2 regions of the Desulforamulus ruminis DSM 2154 genome follow, and region 1 is predicted to be linked to the other one. Evidence: riboswitches for the same ligand, from Rfam matches in the RefSeq annotation. Region 1 holds a riboswitch; the other holds the start of a gene.
What was found. A riboswitch is a leader RNA that binds a small molecule or an ion and turns the genes downstream of it on or off. The one in region 1 is predicted to bind glycine.
Positions count from the first base shown of each region.

Region 1 (6,892 bases):
ATTCCGCTGCCTAAACCGGCCTGGCCTTTTTGCGATGGCCTGACGGAGTCAGTATAACATATTAAAAAAGCTCTTGGCAACCGGGGGTCTGTCCCAAAATTACTCGGGCTGCCACTTCAATACCGGCTTGCGGGCGGCGGCCACTTCATCCAGCCTGCGTACCGGTGTGGTATAGGGCGCTTCCTTTAACCTTTCCGGATTTTCCGCCGCTTCTTCCAGCACCTTGATAAGGTTTTGGGCAAAGGCATCCAGGGTTTCTTTACTTTCCGTTTCAGTGGGTTCCACCATCAAGGCCTCCTCAACAATTAACGGAAAATATACGGTGGGAGGGTGATAGCCGTAATCCAGCAGTCCCTTGGCCAGATCCAGGGTTTTGACGCCCTTTTCCCTGAGTTCCTTGAGGGGAGAAGCCACAAACTCATGCATGCAGGTTCTGGGATAGGCAATGGTAAGATGATCCTTTAAGCAGGCCATTAAATAATTGGCATTGAGCACGGCGTGCTCGGAAACGGCTTTCAGTCCCCGGCCGCCCAAGGCCCGGATATAGGTATAGGCTTTAACCACCACGCCAAAATTGCCGTAGAAGGCCTTTACGCGGCCAATGGACTGGGGCCGGCAATGGTTAAGGACATAGAGGCCTTCCTTTTCTTCCACCACCGGTTTGGGTAAGAAAGGCGCCAGTGCGGCCTTAACGCCCACCGGCCCGGAACCGGGTCCACCGCCGCCGTGGGGTGTGCCGAAGGTTTTATGGAGGTTTAAATGAACCACGTCAAACCCCATGTCGCCGGGTCGGGCATAACCCATAACGGCATTGAGATTGGCGCCGTCATAATAAAGCAGGCCTCCGGCCTGATGCACCAGGTCGGCGATTTCCCGGATATTATCTTCAAATAGGCCCAGGGTGCTGGGATTGGTTAGCATGAGGGCCGCCACATCCGGACCCAGCACCTTGCGCAGGGCCTCCAGATCCACGCCGCCCCGGGCATCGGATTTCACTTCCACCACTTTAAACCCGCAAAGGGTGGCGGTGGCCGGATTGGTCCCGTGGGCGGAATCCGGAACAATCACCTTGGTGCGCTGGGTTTCCCCTTTACTGGCCAGATAGGCTTTAATAATCAGCATACCGGTCATTTCGCCGTGGGCTCCGGCCGCCGGCTGCAGGGTAAACTCATCCATGCCGGTAATTTCAGCCAGGTCCCGCTGGGTTTCGTACATCAGCCTCAGCGCCCCCTGGCTTAACTCCTCCGGCTGGTAAGGATGGAGGCTGGCAAAGCCGGGTAAACCGGCGGCATCCTCCGCCACCTTGGCATTATACTTCATGGTGCAGGAACCGAGGGGGTAAAAACCCACATCCACGCCAAAATTCATGCGGGAAAGACGGGTAAAGTGGCGCACGGCATCCAGTTCACTGACTTCCGGCAGGGTCGGCGTCTCTTCCCGGAGATAACCGGCAGGCACTAATTCACCGGGCGCCACCAAGGGTACGTCGGCCTCCGGAAGGACGATCCCCTGCCGTCCGGGGGTGCTCAATTCAAAAATTAATTTTTCGGTCATGACATAGCCCCCAGTCTTTCCGCCAGGCTTTCAATTTCCTGCCGGGTCCGTTTTTCAGTGACGCAGATCAGCATGTGCCCGGCCAATTCCGGGTAATAGGGTTCAAGATCCAAACCGCCGAGGATGCCTTGCTGCAGCAGACGGCGGTTTACTTCCCGGGGAGACGGTCCGGTTTTAACCACAAACTCTTTAAAGGTAGGAGAATGCCAGGGCAGCCGGCAGCCGGACACGCCGGACAAAAGTTTTTTGGCATAGGCTATTTTCTGCAGGCATAATTCCGCCACCCGGCGCAGGCCTTCCCGGCCCACCAGGCTCAGATAAACGGTGGCCGCCAGGGCGCACAAAGCCTGATTGGAGCAGATATTGGAAGTGGCCTTTTCCCGGCGGATGTGCTGTTCTCTGGCCTGCAGGGTTAAAACAAAACTCCTGCGGCCCTCCACATCCACCGTTTGACCCACAATACGGCCGGGCATCCTCCTCATAAGCTTTTCTTTGCAGGCCAGAAAACCCAGATGGGGACCGCCGTAAGAAAGGGGAATGCCCAGGGACTGGCCTTCTCCCACCACAATATCGGCGCCGCAGGAACCCGGTGCCTGAAGCAGACCCAGGGCAATGGGATCGGCGCAAACCACCAGCAGGGCGCCCACGGCATGGGCTGCCTCAGCCAGACCGTTTAAATCTTCCATGCTTCCGAAAAAGTTGGGATACTGCACCAGTAAAGCAGCGGTATTCTTATCCAACTGTTGAATTACTTCTTCTACGGGGGTGACTCCGTCCCGGAAAGGAACTTCCTTTACTGCCACCCCGGGGCCAAACATGTAGGTACGGAGAACTTCTCTGTACTCAGGGTGTACGGTTCTGGCCACCACCACCGCATCTCTTTTGGTGGCGGCGCAGGCCATCAGCGCCCCTTCGGCCAGGGCGCTGGCTCCGTCATACATGGAGGCATTGGCCACATCCATGCCCGTGAGCAGACAAATCATACTTTGGTATTCAAAGATGGATTGTAAAACGCCCTGACTGATTTCCGGCTGGTAAGGAGTATAAGCGGTATAAAATTCCGATCTGGACAAAACATGTTTCACCGCACTGGGGATATAGTGATCGTAAGCCCCGGCCCCCAAAAAGCAAACCAGCTCGTCGGTGCCGGAGTTCATTCTGGCCAGGCCGGACAGATGACCGGCCAGTTCCATTTCCGACCACCCGCCCTCCACCCGGAGCTCGCCATTAAAAAGAAGCTCCCGGGGAATATCCTGGAATAATTGATCCGTGCTATCAAGGCCCAGGGCCGCAAGCATTTGCCGGCGTTCCCGGGCGGTATGCGGAATATAATGCAAACTAGTTCCCTTCTTCCACCATAGCTTTATATTGTTCCGAGGTCATTAAATCATCCAGTTGAGCCGGCTCCGTCATTTCAATCACGATCATCCAGCCCTTGCCATAGGGGTCCTGATTGACCACTTCGGGGGAATCCACCGGTTCTTCGTTGATTTCCACCACTTTGCCGCTCACCGGGGAATATAAATCGCTGGCGGTTTTTACAGACTCCACCACCCCGAAGGTCTCTTCCCTTTCCAATTCATCCCCTACAGCGGGCAGTTCCACAAATACGATGTCTCCCAGGGACTCCTGGGCAAAATCCGTGATGCCGATGGTGGCCCGGTTTCCTTCAACTTTAACCCACTCGTGCTCTTTGCTGTACTTTAATTCCGCTGGTATATTCATTCATTAGACCTCCCGTTTATAAAATGGTTTAGGCACAACCCGGGCCTTTAACGGCTTGCCGCGAACCACTACGTCCAGTTCGCTGCCGATTTCCGCCCACTGTGCCAGAACATACGCTAACCCCAGGTTTTTCCCCAGGGTGGGTGCAAAGGTTCCGGAGGTAATCCAGCCCACCTCCCGGCCCTCCCTGTTGACAGGATAGCCCTGGCGGGGAATCCCCCGGTCCAGCATTTCCAGGCCCACCAGTTTATGACTGATTCCCGCTTCCTTCTCTTTAAGCAGGTTTTCCCGGCCTACAAACTCGCCCTTGTTAAACTTTACGGTCCAGCCCAGTCCGGCCATAAGGGGTGAAATACTGTCGCTTAATTCGTGACCATACAAGGCCAGGCAGGCTTCAAAGCGCAGGGTGTCTCTGGCCCCCAGGCCAACGGGTTTAACCCCTTCCTCCACCCCGGCGTCTAAGATGGCCTGCCAGACTTTTTCAGCCTGCTCCGCCGCAAAATAAAGCTCAAAGCCGTCCTCACCGGTATATCCGGTACGGGAGATTAAGCAGGGCACCCCTTCTACCGGACCATGCACAAAGTAAAAATATTTTATTTCACTGAGGTTAACAGAAGTTAATTTTTGCAAAATTTTTAAGGCCAAAGGCCCCTGAAGAGCCAATTGAACGGTGCTCTCGGAAACGTCGGTCACCTTTACGCCTTCCGGGGCATGATCCTTAAGCCATTGATAATCTTTGGCCACATTGGAAGCATTGACCACCAGCAGGTAGCGGTGATCTTCCAGCCTATAGACCAGTAAATCATCCACCGTACCGCCTCCGGGATGGCACATGGGCGTGTAAAGGGCCCCGCCGGGACTCAAGCGGGTCAAATCATTGGTAATCATTCTTTGTATAAAGGAAGCCGCCTCTTGCCCGGTAATTTCGATTTCCCCCATATGGGAAACATCAAATAATCCGGCGGCCGTTCTCACAGCCTGATGCTCTTTCAAAATTCCCTCATACTGGATTGGCATCAGCCAACCCCCGAATTCAACCATTTTAGCTCCTGCACGCTGGTGGACATTGTAGAGAGGCGTTACTTTCATGTCTGCCACCACGTCACCTCCTAAGTTTAGTATGTTCCGGGCTTCAACATCTTACGCCAAGCCGGGAATATAAAAGGACGGAGTTATACCGCTGCCGGTATAAACTCTGTCCTTTAACCTGAGAGATGACTTCTCCGAGAAGTTTCCCCTTTGGTGTCCCGCTGGTCCATCTTATGCAGGAACTCTCCAGAGGTACGTCCGGCCACAGTCCTTTTGCCTGAGAGTTTAACGGGTTTCTCCCTCAAGAAACCGGTTTGCTCCTTCGGCGCCCCCGCAAGGGTCTCTCCCACGGCCATCATCCGCAGTTTTATTGATCTTTCCACTTTGGCCTTATTCTTTTTAGTCCTGCCAAAATCCTCTTAATGAAAAAATATTTTTATAATTTTACAGAAAATATTACCAACCGGATTCATTAATAGTTTGTTCCTGCCGGGGTTATACTACCAGCATCAAAGTTCATAAGGCTGAGCCAAGATGATTACAGTATCGAAATAATCCTCCTTTATGGGTTAAGGATTCGTGGTCTGTTTTTATCAATGATGATTTCAGACTTTCGATCTGTAATGATCGACAAGATCATCGCGGGTTTTCCAATGGCCGCAGGCAATCGAAAGATTGCCGTTGGCTATACGGTAAACCCTGTGATCGGTGCACAGTTTTTATGGGCTTTGTCTAAAGAAACCCTCCTTCGGGGGGGTTTCGTCATTTAAGAAGACCTTTTTATTTATTTTTTCAAATTGGAATTATTTAGAATAAAAGCCAATATTCATCCTACTAGGGGGTGAATAGAATGATTGATAAAAAGACTATTGTTACTGTCTTTGGTGTTGTTATTTTGCTTTTATCCGGGTATTTCCTAGGGTATCATTTCGGAGGGAAATGTACCTGCCCCGGAAGCTGCCCCTGCCCTGGCATTAATCAACATGCTTCTGATCGGTAAGCTGGATAAATTTATTTTTAGTGGGCCGCAAAGGCCCTCTTATTTTCTCCTTATCCCTGGATTCATCACTGCATCCACAGCAACGTATGGAATTTCGAATGTATTTTGGGGGCCATAGGAGGGCATTATACCCTATGATACACCGAATACCTTGATTTTTAAAATCCAGCCCTCCCTTGGGGAGGGTTTCCGCTTCAAGGAGGCAGTATGAACGCAGGAATTAAGAATTCAAAGGAAAAAATGAAATCCCGGGCTAAAAAAGAAAAAAAGCCTACCCCCATGGATCTGTTGAAATTGGAAATCGCCGAAGAACTGGGTCTGGCTGAAAAGGTTCGGCGCGAAGGTTGGGGTGGGTTAACTTCCATAGAGTCGGGACGTATTGGGGGAATCATCACCCAGCGGGCCAAAAAGGGGTTAATTGATCTGGATGCCCTGAGGCAGGGCATAAAATAGAAATTCCATAGAAAAAACATGAGAGAGCGAACCCTGGAGTTCGCTCTCTTAAATATTGTTACACTTGGTGATGTTCCTGCACCACGCCGGCACAACGGGGGCAGAGGGTCGGGTTTTCAGGATCACTGCCAATCCCTTCGGCATACATCCAACAACGCTCGCATTTGGCGCCGCCGGCAGGGGCCACCGCCACCGCCAGTTCCATTCCTTCCGCTCGGGCAGCTTCAGCAGGTGCTTCCGCCAGGGGATGCAGAGATACGCCGGAAACAATAAAAATGGTGGCCAGTTCAGCAGCCATAGCCCGAAGGAACTCGGCCGTGTCCCCGTGGGCGTAAAGATCCACTTGGGCCTCCAGGGCGTTGCCGATAATTTTGTTCTGACGGGCGGTTTCCAGCACCTTCAAAACTTCTTTACGGATCTCCTTTACCCGGTCCCACTTTTTCTCCAACTCCACATCAATATATTCCACATTGGCTTCAGGCATATCCAGCATTTGAACACTGGCCAGCCTTTCACCGGCAACCGGCATGTGCCGGTAGATTTCTTCGGTGGTGAAGGTTAAAACCGGCACCAGCAGCCGCACCAGGGCATCCAGCACTTCGCAAAGTACCGTCTGGGCAGCCCGGCGTTCAAGGGAGGCGGGCACCGCCGTATATAAACGGTCCTTGATAATATCCAGATAAAAGGCGCTGAGATCCAGCACACAGTAATTGTGAATGGCATGATAAACCACATGGAACTCGTAGTCCTCATAGGCCGCCAGCACCCGCTTAATCAACTTGTTCAGTTCCATCAGGGCCACCCGGTCCAGCTCCGGCAGATCCCGGTAAGCCACTTTGTCTTTGGCCGGGTCAAAATCATAGAGATTGCCCAGCAGAAAACGGGCGGTATTGCGAATCTTGCGGTAGGACTCGGTCATCTGCTTAAGGATATTCTGGGATAACGCCAAATCTCCCCGGTAATCCGCGGAGGAAACCCAGAGGCGCAGGATATCGGCCCCCATCTGATTGATGATTTTTAACGGATCCACCACATTGCCCAGGGATTTGGACATCTTGCGTCCCTTTTCATCCACCGTAAAGCCATGGGTCAGTACGGTTTTATAAGGAGGCTTGCCGGTTACCGCAACCG
Region 1 covers NC_015589.1:3,335,721-3,342,612, forward strand. The annotation lists gene gcvPB (aminomethyl-transferring glycine dehydrogenase subunit GcvPB) at 100-1,554, opposite strand; gene gcvPA (aminomethyl-transferring glycine dehydrogenase subunit GcvPA) at 1,551-2,891, opposite strand; gene gcvH (glycine cleavage system protein GcvH) at 2,893-3,279, opposite strand; gene gcvT (glycine cleavage system aminomethyltransferase GcvT) at 3,283-4,377, opposite strand; glycine riboswitch at 4,473-4,560, opposite strand; glycine riboswitch at 4,564-4,667, opposite strand; gene DESRU_RS20985 (hypothetical protein) at 4,905-5,078, shown strand; gene DESRU_RS20990 (hypothetical protein) at 5,159-5,308, shown strand; gene DESRU_RS16560 (alpha/beta-type small acid-soluble spore protein) at 5,516-5,761, shown strand; gene ileS (isoleucine--tRNA ligase) at 5,820-6,892, opposite strand, start outside.

Region 2 (6,892 bases), 130 kb from region 1:
ATACAAGCCTTGGGGGTTGATGGAACAGAGAGAATTTATTCCTTTACTCCCTTAAGTAGCTTTCCTAACAATGATAGAGCTTTATACATTTATTCCGGTATTCCCAAGCATGTAGTATATACTACCTCCAACGGTATATTGCAAAAAAACATTACCGTCATTATTATTGTTACCTTAGCCTCCGTAGCTTTAATTCTAATTAGTGGAACTTTGCATCTATTGAGACCCTTGAATAATCTGGTAAAAGTAACCAAGGAACTGTCTTCGGCCAACTTGAATGTAAGGACCAACTTACCCTATGACGGTGAGATTGGTTTATTAGCAAAATCCTTTGATGAAATGATTATATCTTTAGAAAAGTATGCAAAAAAGCTGGAGAATGCAGAACGAAAATATAAATCATTGGTTGAGCAATTGCCAGTGGTGGTTTATCTCTCACAATTACCCGATCAAAAGCCCATCTATATTAATCCGTATTTACATAAGGTATTAGGATTTTTTGCTGAGGAATGGCTTGGTAAACCGAAGATTTGGATGGAATACATCTTTATAGAAGACAAAGAGCGTGTGGAAGAAGAATTCCGAAACAGCGTTGCAAATAAAACTGATTTTGTCTCTGAGTACCGTATGGTGCATCGTAATGGTCAAGTGGTTTGGGTTCAGGAGCATGCTGAATTGCTGTTTGATGAAGAAGGCAAATCCTATGCCATCCAGGGGATTATGCAGGATATCACTGAGAGAAAACGTTATGAAAATGAATTAATAAAATTAGACCGATTAAATTTAATCGGGGAAATGGCTGCCGGCATCAGTCATGAAGTAAGAAATCCCATGACAACCATCCGGGGGTTCTTACAGATGCTGCGTGAAAAAGAGAGCCGATATAAAAGTTATTACGACTTAATGATTGAAGAGCTGGACCGGGCGAACTTAATTATTACTGAGTTTTTATCCATTGGCAGAAGCAAGCCCACAGGCTTGGAAGTACAAAATCTTAATCATATTATTAGCAGCTTGATCCCTTTAATTAAAGCGGATGCTGCCAATCAGGACAAAAACCTGCAGATTGATATCAGCGAGATACCGGATATCTTATTAAATGAAAATGAAATCCGTCAGCTCATATTAAATCTGTGCCGTAATGGCTTGGAGGCAATGCAGCAGAGTGGGGGTTATTTAACCATCAGAACCTATAGGGACCCCAATCACCTGGTGCTGGTGGTCCAGGACCAGGGCGAGGGAATTAAACCGGAGTATTTAGAAAAGCTGGGAACCCCTTTCTTTACCACAAAAGACTACGGAACGGGTTTAGGGCTTGGTATTTGTTACAGTATTGCCGCCCGTCACAATGCCACCATCAGTATTGATACCGGACCCAAAGGAACCACCTTCTATGTTAAGTTTGAATGCAGTTCGTGTTAGAAAGAGAAATCCTTTGCATCTAGCCGGTGTTGCCCACACAAAACCCAGCAATGATTTTGATAAGACAGACAGGGATCATTATGATATAATAAAATATCTGTTACAAAGGATATTGAGAACGGCAAAAAGGCCGTGCGGTAAAAATCTTCTTAAAAGATTTGGCTTAATTAAGCACCCGACCATATAAAACCAAATAAAATCGGATGAAGAATACGGGAGAGACCTCTGGCTGAGGCGCCGAAGGAGTAAAGGAGCGGTGAAGCGAAACCGGTTTTGAAACTCTCAGGTAAAAGTACTGTATTCAGACGATACTCTGGAGAGTTTTCATGAGGCGGCAAGTTTTATGAAACACCCAAGGGGATAGCTTCGCAAGAGGTGAATCTTTCAGGTTAAAGGACAGAGGAAACAGCAAAGACTGTTTCCTCTGTCCTTTTATTTTGCAGTCAAGAACAAATCCTTTGGGAGGGAGGTTGATACATATTGAAAATCCTGTTCATTAGGGCCCAAGGGAGAAAGGGCAGGAGGGATCCTGACGGTAGGAAACTTGGATGAAAGGCAGTAAGGCAGCCCTGCCTAAGGGCGAAGCTTAAATAACCAAGGATGATAAAAAGGGGGAAGAAAATAGTGAACTACTTAATGCAAGATCCCGAAGCGGCTGAAATTGTAGAATTGGAAAGGATGCGTCAAAATCGTAAGATTGAATTAATTGCTTCGGAGAATTTTACCTCCCAGGTGGTGATGGCGGCTCAGGGCAGTGTCTTAACCAATAAATATGCGGAAGGTTACCCGGGTAAAAGATATTATGGCGGTTGCGAATATGTGGATAAGATGGAGAATCTAGCCATACAAAGAGCCCAGAAATTATTTGGCGGGGAACATATTAATGTGCAGCCCCATTCCGGGGCTCAGGCCAATTTTGCCGTGTACTTTGCGGTTCTAAAACCCGGGGACAAGATTATGGGGCAAAATTTGAATGATGGAGGGCATCTAACCCACGGCAGTCCGGCCAATGTATCCGGTTCCTACTTTGAAGTAAAGTCCTATGGTGTGGATCCCGAAACCCACCGGCTGGATTATGAAAAAATTGCGGCCCTGGCCCGGGAATACAGACCCAAAATGATCGTGGCAGGCACCAGCGCCTATCCCAGGACCATTGATTTTCAAAGGTTCAGGGAAATTGCCGATGAAGTGGGTGCCCTCCTTTTAGTGGATATGGCGCACATTGCCGGGCTGGTGGCAGCAGGCCTGCATATGAGCCCCGTTCCCTACGCTGATTTTGTGACTACCACCACCCATAAAACCTTGCGGGGACCCAGAGGCGGCATGATTCTGTGTAAAAAGGATTATGCTTCGGCGGTTAACAAGGCCGTTTTTCCCGGTACCCAGGGCGGACCGCTGATGCATGTGATTGCGGCCAAAGCAGTTGCCTTTGGCGAAGCGTTAAAACCCGGTTTTATAGATTATCAAAAACAGGTGTTAAAAAATGCTTCATTTCTAGCCCAAGAACTGCAAAAAGCCGGTTTTACCCTGGTATCCGGCGGGACGGATACTCACTTGATCCTGGTGGATCTGCGCAATCGGAATATGACCGGAAAAGAAGCTGAGAAAAGATTGGATGAGATTGGGGTGACCGTCAATAAAAATACCATCCCCTTTGAGCCGCTCAGTCCCTTTGTTACCAGCGGCATCCGAATCGGCACACCGGCCGTGACCACCCGAGGATTTAAAGAAGCGGAGATGGCCGAGGTCGCCGGCATTATTAACACGGCTCTTTCAGATCAATTTAATGAAAAAGCAGAGGAACTGAAGCAAAGGGTGAATGAAATATGTGTTAAATATCCCATTTATTAAGGTATATTAATACCTGGAGGTGTTATCTTGAACTATCGCATCGTAATTATAGGCGGGGGGCCCGGCGGCTATGTAGCAGCCATCCGGGCCGCCAAATTGGGAGCTAAAGTGGCTTTGGTGGAAAAAGATCAGGTGGGCGGCACATGTTTAAATTGGGGATGTATTCCCACCAAAGCGCTGGTAAGTCAGGCCGCTTTAGTGGCTGCTATCCGCCGGTCGGAGGAACTGGGGATTCAGGTTGGCCAGATAGCGGTGGATTATGGGCGGATGAAGGAGCGCAAGGATCAGGTGGTAAACAAACTGGTGGGTGGAGTGCAATATCTGCTGAAGAAGAACAAAGTGGAGGTGATTCAGGGCGCCGGTCGTATTGTCGCCCCCGGTCAGGTTAAGGTGGACTTAAAGGACGGCGGTGAGATGGTCTTAGATGCAGAAAACATTATCTTGGCCACCGGCACCCGCCCGGCTTTGATTCCCGCCCTGGGCTATGACGGACAGCGGGTGATGACCTCCGATGAAATCCTCAACCTGACAGAACTGCCCGGGGAAATGTTAATTATCGGCGGCGGTGTGATTGGCTGTGAATTTGCCTGCATCTTTGCCGAGCTGGGAGTTAAGATCACCATTGTGGAAGCCCTGCCGACCCTGTTATCCACAGTAGACCGGGATGTTCAGAGACAGATGCAAAGCATTTTGAAAAAACGCGGCATTACGGTTAAGACCAAGTCCAAAATAACGGCTGTAACCAAAACCGCAGATAAAGTGATGGCGTTGTTGGAGAACGGCGAAGAATTGGTGGCGGATAAAATACTGATTTCCATTGGACGTACCATGAATTTAGCAGAGCAAGGCCTGGCGGAATTGGGCGTTCAGTTTAACGACCGGGGGGCAGTCCAGGTGGATAGCCGGCTGCGCACCAGCGTGCCGGGTATCTATGCCATTGGGGATATTACCGGGAAAATTCAGTTGGCACATGTGGCTTCCGCCCAGGGAATGGTGGCTGTGGATCATATCATGGGCAAGGAAAAGGAGATGGACTACAGCGTTGTGCCCAGTTGCATCTTTACCATACCGGAAACAGCCGGCGTAGGCTTAACAACCCAAGAGGCCGAGGCTCGGGGCATCAAAATAAAGGCCGGCAAGTTCCCCTTTATGGCTTCGGGAAAGGCGGTTGCCATGGGTGAAACCGAGGGGTTTGTCAAAATACTGGCCGATCCGGATACAGACCGTATCCTGGGCGTCCATATACTGGGGCCCCACGCAACCGACCTCATTGGCGAGGCAACGTTGGCCATCCAGTTAGGGGCTACCGTAGAGCAATTGGCCGGGACCATTCATGCTCATCCGACTCTTTCTGAAGCTGTGCTGGAAGCAGCGGAGGCGTTGCATGGTATGGCTGTCCACATTTAATGAAGACTCCGAACTTTTAATCGTCCTGTTGAAGCCGGCATCGTAAAAGGGTGCCGGCTTTTTTCTGCGTCTGTCCGGACCTGTTCAACCGGTGTTGTCGATAGAATTTGTTTAAGTTATTTCTTTGATTTTTCGGTACTGACATGAATATTGGGGTTGCTTTGACCATTAACCGTAACCTGTGGATTTACTGTAGTGTTTTTGGCCGGAGCGACCGTTGCCTGAGTATGGCCATGTTTGGTTTCCAGATATTTTTCATACCCCATGGTACCGCTCACAATCAGAGCAACAATGGCGTATACAATAAGAAATTTTTTCATCACCTATCGCCTCCAGGCTGATTGTCTCATGCAAATCTTAAAATAACCTTAAACCAATGATGGATCACAGAGCCTCAGGGTTCCTTTTTAATGATTTATTATTTTATAAACATAGTTTAAAAGCAATAGGTTGGATGTGGTACAAATTCTGATCAAGAAACAACTCTATTTGCTCAAAATCAGACAACATGAAATTATTCTTTAATTTCCTTTCTGCAGTTGACATATATTGGGTAAATGTTTCATAATGAATATTAGATCAGAATAATTCTTATTTAGGTGGGTGGTATAAAATTTAAATTATTGTTTAGTAAAAATTACGGACAAGCGGGTTAACAAACCCTCAAAAGGATAAAAGGAGGAACCTTGGGTGAAAAAATTTTTTGCGGCGCTGGTAGTTTTGTTATTTACGGGCTTACTGACTGGTTGCGGGTCGGCTGAAAACACCGGGCAAAAGGAACAATTGACCGTCTATACCAGCTTCTACCCCCTTTATGATTTTGCCAAGCAGGTGGGGGGAGACAAAATTATTGTTAAAAACGTTGTACCGGCGGGAGCTGAACCTCATGACTGGGAGCCTAGTCCCCAGGACGTTGCGGAAATGACCAAGGCGGACGTTTTAATTCTTAGCGGCACCGGCATGGAACCCTGGGCTGAAAAGGTATTGGCCAACATTGATCAAAGCAAGGTAACTGTTATTTACGGCGGGCAAAATATTGAATTAATTGAGGGCACGGCGCATGAACATGAGGGCGAAGAAGAACATGGCCACGAACAGGAGGCTCATGAGGCCGCCCATCATGAGGAATCCGGTGAGGCTGAGGAGCATGACCATGATCACGGTGGTAAAGACCCCCATATCTGGCTGGACCCTGTAAATGCTAAAATCATGGTAGATAATATTCAAGCCGGTTTGGCCAAAGCGGATGAGAAAAACAAGGCTGTTTATGAAGCCAATGCCGAGGCCTACAAAAAAGAATTGGATAAACTCCATGAAGAATATCAGAAAGGTTTAGCCAACGCTAAAATTAAAGAATTTGTAACTTCCCATGCAGCTTTTGGCTACCTGGCCAAGCGTTATGGTCTGACCCAAGTTCCGGTACGGGGCCTGTCTCCCGAAAGTGAGCCCAGTCCGGCAGATATGGCGGAGGTTGTTGAGGTGGCACGGGAGAAGAATATAAAACATATTTTCTTTGAGACCCTGGTAAGTCCCAAAGTTTCCGAGGTGATTGCCCATGAAGTAAAGGGAGAAACCCTGGTGTTGAACCCTCTGGAAAGTTTATCGGAGGAAGAGATTGCGGCAGGTAAAAATTACCTTACCGGAATGCGTGACAATCTTAAAAACCTGGAAATTGCTGTGGGAGCTGTGGAATAAACATCCAACCAGGGAGGTCTTGATGAATGAGGGTACCGGTAGATATTATTTCAGGTTTTTTAGGAGCGGGTAAAACAACTTTAATTAGCAAATTGTTGGACGAGTGTTATCAGGAGCAAAGGGTTTTTTTGCTGGAGAATGAATATGGTGAGGTAGGGATTGACGGTTCACTGCTGGCAAATCAGAAGGTCGAAGTGAAGGAGATATACTCCGGTTGTATTTGCTGCTCTTTAAAAGGGGACTTTACGCAGGTGCTGCTGGAGGCTCTGGATAAGGTAAAACCCCAGCGGATTATCATAGAGCCCACCGGCGTGGGTAAACTGTCCGAAATTCTAAGTGTTCTGGAGCAGGATGTCTTTCAGCAGCGATTAACGGCTGAGCATATTATTACCGTGGTGGATGCCCTGAAGGCGGAGATTTACCTGCGCAACTTTGGTGAATTCTTTAAAGATCAGGTGAAACATGCCCGCACCTTGGTTTTGAGCAAAAACGATGCCCTGACAGGGGATCAAGTCCG
Region 2 covers NC_015589.1:3,461,629-3,468,520, reverse strand. The annotation lists gene DESRU_RS20015 (cache domain-containing protein) at 1-1,422, shown strand, start outside; glycine riboswitch at 1,626-1,730, shown strand; gene DESRU_RS17145 (serine hydroxymethyltransferase) at 2,023-3,273, shown strand; gene lpdA (dihydrolipoyl dehydrogenase) at 3,301-4,680, shown strand; gene DESRU_RS17135 (hypothetical protein) at 4,797-5,000, opposite strand; gene DESRU_RS17130 (metal ABC transporter substrate-binding protein) at 5,371-6,375, shown strand; gene DESRU_RS17125 (CobW family GTP-binding protein) at 6,402-6,892, shown strand, end outside.
Region 2: linked by a shared signal. The riboswitch ahead of DESRU_RS17145 (serine hydroxymethyltransferase) and the one ahead of gcvT (glycine cleavage system aminomethyltransferase GcvT) in region 1 are both predicted to bind glycine.